2 regions of the Lactobacillus apis genome follow, and region 2 is predicted to be linked to the other one. Evidence: predicted binding sites of a transcription regulator. Region 2 holds the regulator's gene; the other holds the start of a gene.
The links. The regulator Rex, encoded in region 2, represses fermentation and respiration genes when NADH is low (regulators of the CRP and FNR family bind a similar motif). The targets are predictions, from matches to a motif close to TTGTGAANTANTTCACAA.

Region 1 (4,443 bases), 330 kb from region 2:
AAAGGAGCATATCCACAATTAAAATCGCATATGGGTATTGCAAAAACTAATGGTGTCACCAAAGAAGAAATGGTAGAACTAATTACTCATTTAGCCTTTTATTGTGGCTGGCCCAATGCATGGACTGCCTTTGATTTAGCTAAAGAAGTTTACAGCGAATAATTATAAAAAAGTCTCTAAAATAAGGCGCAAAAATTCCGTTTTAATCATTTCAATCCGAGCTGTATAAATGTTAGAATTGGCTTAACCGCTTATAGCTAGGAGAGACGAATATGACAAAGAAAATTCTGATTTTGCATACTGGTGGGACTATTTCAATGTCTGAAGATGCAGATGGTAATATTAAACCGAATGACCAAAATCCACTTACTGCCATTCAGCTAGAGAATAAAGGCGAAGTTGAATTAGTAACGGAAGAAATTTTTAATGTACCGTCACCGCATATGACACCTCAAAGAATGCTTGAACTTTCTTTACGAATTCGTCGTGCTGAAGCTGAAGGCTTTTTTGGCGCAGTTGTTACTCATGGTACCGATACGCTTGAAGAAACAGCAATCTTTTTAGATTTAACTATTTCAAGTAAAATGCCAGTTGTGGTAACTGGTGCAATGCGCTCGTCTAATGAAGTGGGTAGCGACGGTTTATATAACTTTAGAACTGCGATTACAGTTGCCAGTTCACCTGAATCTGTGGGTAAAGGTGTAGTAGTGGTAATGAACGATGAGATTCATTCGGCCCGCTATGTGACCAAAACCCACACCACCAATGTTGCGACTTTCCGGACACCAACTTTTGGTCCAATTGGAATTGTTTCCGAAGGGCATGTTAATTATGTTCAAACGATTAAACCACAAGCGCATGAACCAATTGATCATGTTGTCTCAAATGTTTATTTGGTTAAAGCATATGCTGGAATGGGTACCGAGCTACTCCACGCATTAAACAAACCTGAAACTAATGGTATTGTGATTGAAGCTTTGGGTGCCGGAAATATGCCACCAGAGACTTTACCTGAGTTGCAGTCTTTACTTGACCACAATATCCCACTAGTCCTGGTATCACGTTGTTTCAACGGAATTGCTGAACCAGTTTACGACTACGAGGGCGGCGGCGTTAACCTTGCTAAAATGGGTATCATTTTCTGTCGTGGATTAACCGGACCAAAAGCTAGAATCAAACTGCTAGTTGGTCTTAGCGCTGGACTTAAGGGTGAGGAATTAAAGAAATATCTCAATAACTAACATTGAGTTTCGCTTAGATGAATATAAAAATATCTTGGTAAAAAGAAGGAAGATAACTTCCTTCTTTTTTGCATAGTTATAAATTGAAAAATATAAATACAATTTATGACAAAATCTTTGATGTAAGCGCTTATGTGATTTATGGAACAAATGACAAAAGTGGTTTTTTGTTTAAATAAGTAGGACAATTTTTTAAAATAAATCATTCCAAAAGTAATATTAGTGATAAAATTAACTTATTAATGAAAGTGATTACAAAAAAGAAGAAGGACAGAATCATGATTTATCAAAAAGATACTAAATGGGATGCTAATTACGATGTTGTTGTATTAGGCTTTGGTGGTGCTGGTGCAACTGCTGCTCGCTTTGCAGCTGATAGTGGCTCAAAAGTACTGCTTGTTGATGCAGCACCAGAAGGTCATGAAGGAGGCAACACACGTTATTCAGCCCAATTAATCGGAACTGGTAATGATTTTGATGAGTTAAAGAAGTACTACAAGAACTTGACTGCACCAATGTCACTTGATGAAGAGATGATTGATACTTACGTTAAAGGGATGGTTAACACACCAAACTATGTCACAAAATATTTAGGTGTAAAACCATGTAGCGCAAAGCAATACGCACCTGAACGTTTGCATCATGCTTACGAAGAATTTCCTGAATTTGAAGGATCAGAATCCTATGATTTCACAACTGTTCGCGAATCTTGGTTTGACGCAGCTTTATGGAAAATCCTAAGAGCAAAAGTAGTTGAACGTAAGGATAACATTGATGTTATGTACAGCACACCTGCCAAGGAACTGATTCAAGACCCTGAGACTCGTAGGATTGAGGGAGTTTTGATTGAACGCGAAGGTAAACTGCTTAAGGTTCAAGCTAAAAATGGTGTGGTAATGACAACCGGTGGTTTTGAAAATAACCAAACCATGGTTGAAGATTATCTTGGCGCTAAGAGATTAGCACCTTTAGGTACTCTTTATAACAAAGGTGACGGTATTAAGATGGCTGAACAAGTTGGTGCAGACTTCTGGCACATGCACAACTTTGAATCACTTGGCTTACTTCACGGAATGGCTTTTGCAGTACCAAAGGGTGAACGTGGTCGTTTGATGCTTGGTGCACAAAATATTGCTGTTGCTCATGGTAGTTCATTTGTTATTGGTGATGATGGTACAAGATACTTCGATGAAGCTGAAGAAAACCGTCATGGTCACATTAAGAATCACGGTCAATGGAAAGTGCCAATTAATCAGGAACACCCTTACTTAATTTTTGATGAGGCTAAAAAGGCAGAATTGGATGCAGACCCAATTATTGGTAGTTATCCAGTATACAAGGAAAATGTAGTTAAGGCCGACTCTGTAGAAGAACTAGCAGATAAGATTAAGGTAGATCCTGCTATTTTAAAAGATTCATTGGAACGCTTCAACAAAGCTGCTCAAACTGGTGATGATCCTGAGTTCCGTCGTGATCCAAAGACCATGCGTGTGTTTGCTGATGGCCCAATTTATGCTATTCAAATGGAGCAGACAATGCTTAACACCCAAGGTGGTGCAAGAAGAAATGCTCAAGCTGAAATTTTGGATACTAAGGGTCAACCAATTCCACATCTATATTCAGCTGGTGAATTTGGTGGTATTTGTGCAAATCAATATCAAGGTGGTAACAACATTGCTGAATGCTTGATTTGGGGTAAGATTGCCGGTGAAAATGCTGCTAAGGCTAAAGACGATGTTACTGTTGATGCAGCAACTGGTGCTTCTAGTCATGATGTTCACTTAACTTCTGACCTTAACCATGAAACTTTTGAAACTGGCAAAGATCAATACATTGGTAGAACCAATGGCGGTATGGGCGGCGAAATCGTCGTTCGTGTTACTGCAGACAAGGACAAGAACTTGAAGAAGATTGAGGTCCTGAAACAAGCAGAATCCGAAGACTACGGCTTAAAGGCAGTCAAGACATTACCTGAAGAAATGGTTAAGCAAAATAAAGTTGATGTTGATGCAGTTTCTGGTGCTTCAAGCACAAGCCGCGGACTAAAAGATGCGGTTAATGACGCATTAAGTAAAATCGATAAATAATTCAAAAATGAAAAGGCCATTTGTTAGGATGGCCTTTTTCTGTACAATTACTTTAATACCACTCCAATAACTTATATTAATTGAATGGACAGGAAAATGAACTTTACTCAATTGCGCTGTTTTATTAAAGCAGTGGATAATTCAAGCTTTACAATTGCTGCAGAGCGACTCAATTTTTCTCAATCTGCGGTCTCAAAAAATATCAAGGATCTTGAGGATACAATTGGTGTGACGTTAATTAATCGTGCACATCATCGTATTTCATTGACCAACGCTGGTAAGTATTTTTACCGTGTTGCACGCAATGTTGTTGATGATATGGATTATACGGTAGCGTATTTGCAAAGTAAGAAAAATGATCCAGAAACGTTGCTGCGAATCGGAGTTTGCGATACACCTTTAGAGCAAAAAATTTTACCAATCTTTTTGCGCAAGCTTCGTGAATCTGGTAGCAATATTAATGTCCAATTTGTCTTTGTCCTTAATAATTCGATTGGCGAATTATTAAACCATCACGTTGATATTTGTGCGATTGCACGTGACGACGTTGATATTGTTGATGACGTTTTGTTTGAGCCACTGATTATGGGAAAAGTGGTTATTGCATGCCCACAAGATTCTGAACTTGCTCAAAAAAAGCTAGTTACAATAGCTGATTTAAAGGACAAAAATATTTTTCTGCTAGATCCTAACAGCTCATTGAATGTTCAAATGAACTTTCAAACTACCCTAATTAATAGTTTGGGAATGGAGCATATTAAATTTGTCCAAGACTTTCTCGCGATGGATATCTATGTGCGTGGAGGCTGGGGTTACGGCATTTTGCCGAACTTCATTGCTGATTCACAATCTGAGGGTATTACTTATGTTCCGATTGATTATCACGATATTTCTCCTTATGGAATTGCGTATATGGACTCTTTTTCAAATAAATCAGTTTTGGAAGAAGTACTAAAGACATTGGAGAGTGCAGTTAAAGAGTATTCACAAGTAAATATAAATAAGTAACTCACAAATATAAAAATAATGAAAAGCACTTGTATTTAACGCTGAAGCGTTGGAATATAAGTGCTTTTTTGATGACAACTAAATTAGAAAATAGTTGAACATTCCAT
Region 2 (4,443 bases):
ACTTTGGCATGCTGGTCTTTAACTTCAACAATTTTGTTTGATAGTTGATTGATAAAGTAGCGGTCGTGTGAAACGAACAGTAAAGTGCCATCAAACTTTTGTAAGGCTTGTTCAAGTACTTCTTTAGCTTCTAAGTCTAAGTGGTTAGTAGGCTCATCCATTAGCAAAAAGTTGTTATGCTCAAGGGATAAGACTGTCAGAGTCAGCCTGGCTTTCTGTCCACCTGATAGTTGCCCGACTGTCTTATCAATGTCTTTAGCCGTAAAAAGAAAACTTGCTAGAATTGAACGTACATCCCGCTCGGGCATCGTTTTATGGCGATCCCAAATTGTATCAAGCACTGTTTTGGTCGGATCAAGCAGTTGTAATTCTTGATCATAATAACCGATGTCAAGAGAGGCACCATACTTGATCGAACCACCCTTTGGCTTTAATTCCTTCATGACAGTTTTAAGTAGGGTAGATTTACCAATTCCGTTAGGGCCAATTACTGCAACACGATCGCCCTTGTTAACTTGCAAGGAAATATCTTCGACCATGGTTTTGGTTGGATAACCAATGGTTAAGTCACGTAAAATTAATACTTCTTTTCCGGAAGGGCGTTCACTTCTAAAGTTAATTTGAACCTTGTTTTTATGTTTAGGTGGAGTGATCCGTTCCATTTTTTCTAGTTGCTTACGTCGACTTTGGGCACGCTTAGTGGTTTTAGCTCTGGCAATATTCTTTTGAATGAATTCCTCATCCTTTTTAATTTTTTCTTGTTGCCGCTCGTAAGCCTCTTCTTGCTGCATGTTGCGTAACTCACGCTCAGCAACATAGTTAGAGTAGTTTCCCTTAAAAACAGTTAGCTTACCGAATTGCAATTCAAAAATTTGGTTAGCCAAATGATCTAAAAAGTACTGGTCGTGGGAAACAACCAAGATAGCACCAGAATAGCTCTTTAGATAGGTTTCTAACCAGTCCAAAGTATCTAAATCAAGATAGTTGGTAGGCTCATCGAGCAAAAGTAGTGGTGGCTTACGTAACAACAGTTTAACGAAAGCCAATCTAGTTTTTTCACCACCAGAAAGACTACCAATTGTTTTTGTCCATGTTGATTCAGGAAAATTAAAACCATTTAGAATACTCTTAATATCAGATTGATAAGTGTAACCACCTTGTTGCTCAAAGTTAAATTGAAGTTGGTCATACTGTTTTAGCAGCTGCTTATCCTCAGGATGAGCGGCAATTTTTTCCTGCAGAGTTTGAATATTCTGGCTCATTTGAATTAGCGTAGCAAAAACAGTTAACATTTCATCCCAAATGTTGTTTTCTTCGTTTAAACCATTTTCCTGTGCAATATAACCAACGTCGATGTCTTTATTAATCGTGAATTCGCCATGTGTAGCTTCTTCTTCACCGGTCATAATTTTTAATAGGGTAGTCTTACCAACCCCATTTGGTCCCACTAGACCAATTCGTGCATTTGAATCAATTGAAAAATTGACGTTCTTAAATAGTGTAGTAGCGCCAAATTGTTTCTCTAAGTTGTGTCCTTGTGCAATTATCATAATTTTTCACCTAAAAACTATTTTAGCATACACTGCAGTGCGATAGTGGACGGATTATTGAAGGGAGGAAAAAACAAAGTTAGTGAAGATTTGGTAATTATCAATTTGTTAAGGGATGTACAAATAAGTTTTCACTAAGTCAAAATTTTTTTGGAAAAACTGAAATTAGCCCCTTTTTTATTAATTCAAGATTGTGAAAAAAACATTTGCAAATGCTATCAATTTATAGGTAAAATAATACTAATTGATGAGCTAATTCACAAATAACTCTTAGGCAAAATAAGTTGGAGGCTTTTAGAATGGAAAAAATCAAAATACCGACTGCGACTGCGAAAAGATTACCGTTATATTATCGCTATTTAATTATTTTAAATGAGGCAGGTAAGGAAAAAGTTTCGTCGACTGAATTGTCAGAAGCTGTTCAAGTAGATAGTGCTTCAATTAGACGTGACTTTTCATATTTTGGTGCTTTGGGTAAGCGTGGCTATGGATATGATGTAAAGAGTCTGCTTACTTTTTTCAAAAAGATTCTTAATCAGGATACTCTAACTAATGTTGCCTTAGTCGGTGTTGGTAATTTGGGACATGCGCTTCTTAACTATAATTTTAAGCGGAGTAACAATATCCGTATTTCCTGTGCCTTTGATATTGACCCTAAGATTACTGGTAAAATTTTAAGCGGTGTGCCAGTTTACGAAATGAGCGAGTTGAAGAAACAATTAAGTGATCAGCAAATTACTATTGCCATTTTGACGGTCCCATCTGATTCTGCCCAAAGAACTGCGGATGATATGGTCGAAGCAGGCATTAAGGGCATCATGAACTTTACCCCTATTCGCTTATCTGCTCCAACTGGTGTAAGAATTCAGAATGTGGACTTAGCAACTGAATTACAGACATTGATTTACTTCCTTGACTCGGATAAGGGTAAGAATAGCTAGTAATAAACCTAATAATATCAACGTTTTAAGTGAATTAGCACTTTGATGAAAAAAGTGCTAATTTTTCTTGCTTTTTTTTGGAAAAGGGGTTATTATCATATTTGTAAGTTAGCACTTGGGTAATAGGAGTGCTAACCGGCAAGTAATTAAAAAAGAAATTAAACAATAGGAGGGACAAACGTGTTACAACCAATTGGTGATCGCGTGATCGTAAAAGTTAAAGAAGAAGAAGAAAAAACTGTAGGCGGAATCGTCCTTGCTTCAAATGCAAAAGAAAAGCCAACAGAAGGTGAAGTTGTTGCAGTTGGTGAAGGCAGTTATGCTGACAACGGCGACAAGATTCCAATGTCTGTCAATAAGGGCGACGTTGTTCTTTACGACAAGTATTCTGGCACTAATGTTGAATACGAAGGCGAAAAATTCTTAGTCCTTCATGAAAAAGATATTTTAGCAATTGTTAAGTAATCTAAGGAGCGGATATTATGGCAAAAGACATTAAATTTTCAGAAAAAGCAAGACGTTCCCTATTAAAGGGTGTTGATAAATTAGCTGATACTGTTAAAGCAACTATCGGTCCTAAGGGTAGAAATGTTGTTTTGGAACAATCATACGGTAACCCAGAGATTACTAACGATGGAGTAACAATTGCTAAGTCAATTGAATTAAAAGATCACTACGAAAACATGGGTGCTAAGTTAGTAGCTGAAGCAGCACAAAAGACTAACGATATTGCCGGTGATGGTACTACTACTGCAGTTGTTTTAACTCAAGCAATTATTCGTGAAGGAATGAAGAACGTTACTGCCGGTGCTAACCCTGTAGGTGTTCGTCGTGGTATTGAAAAAGCAACTAACGCAGTTGTTGATGAATTACACAAGATCAGCCACACAGTTTCTTCAAAAGATCAAATCGCTCAAGTTGCTTCAGTTTCTTCAGCTTCAAAAGAAGTTGGTGATTTAATTGCTGACGCAATGGAAAAAGTTGGTAATGACGGTGTTATTACCATTGAAGATTCACGTGGTATCGAAACTGAATTATCTGTTGTTGAAGGTATGCAATTTGACCGTGGTTACTTATCACAATATATGGTAACTGACAACGACAAAATGGAAGCTGACTTAGACAATCCTTACGTTTTGATCACTGACAAGAAGATTTCTAACATTCAAGATATCCTACCTTTGTTGCAAGAAATCGTTCAACAAGGTAAATCATTATTGATTATTGCTGATGACGTTTCTGGTGAAGCTCTTCCAACTTTAGTATTGAACAAGATTCGTGGTACTTTCAATGTTGTAGCCGTTAAGGCTCCTGGTTTTGGTGACCGTCGTAAGGAACAATTACAAGATATTGCTGCTCTTACTGGTGGTACAGTAATTACCGAAGACCTTGGTCTTGAATTAAAAGACACTACAATTGCTCAATTAGGTCAAGCACGTCGTATCACTGTAACTAAGGACTCAACTACTATTGTTGATGGTGCTGGTTCAGAAGATGCTATCAAAGAACGTGAAGATTCAATCAGAAAGCAAATTGCTGATACTACTTCAGACTTTGACAAGAAGAAGTTACAAGAACGTCTTGCTAAGCTAACTGGTGGTGTAGCTGTTATTCATGTCGGTGCTGCAACTGAAACTGAATTGAAAGAACGTAGATACCGTATTGAAGATGCATTGAACTCAACTCGTGCTGCTGTTGACGAAGGTTACGTAGCAGGTGGTGGTACTGCTTTAGTTGATGTTGAAGATGCTGTTAAGGGCCTTAAGGGTGACAACGCAGATGAACAAACAGGTATCAACATTGTTTTACGTGCTTTAAGTGCTCCAGTTCGCCAAATTGCTGAAAACGCTGGTGAAGATGGTTCAGTTATCTTGAACAAACTTGAAAGTCAAGATCCTGAAGTTGGTTACAATGCAGCTACTGACAAGTGGGAAAACATGGTTGAATCTGGT

Region 1: the regulator Rex is predicted to act here: its motif matches at 1,374-1,391, upstream of DKL56_RS07010 (FAD-binding protein).

What each region holds. Positions count from the first base shown of each region.
Region 1 is NZ_CP029476.1:1,473,418-1,477,860, reverse strand. Features, by position in the region: gene DKL56_RS07020 (carboxymuconolactone decarboxylase family protein) at 1-162, shown strand, start outside; gene DKL56_RS07015 (asparaginase) at 273-1,241, shown strand; gene DKL56_RS07010 (FAD-binding protein) at 1,520-3,328, shown strand; gene DKL56_RS07005 (LysR family transcriptional regulator) at 3,425-4,336, shown strand.
Region 2 is NZ_CP029476.1:1,144,264-1,148,706, reverse strand. Features, by position in the region: gene DKL56_RS05525 (ABC-F family ATP-binding cassette domain-containing protein) at 1-1,550, opposite strand, end outside; gene DKL56_RS05520 (redox-sensing transcriptional repressor Rex) at 1,850-2,491, shown strand; gene groES (co-chaperone GroES) at 2,672-2,956, shown strand; gene groL (chaperonin GroEL) at 2,974-4,443, shown strand, end outside.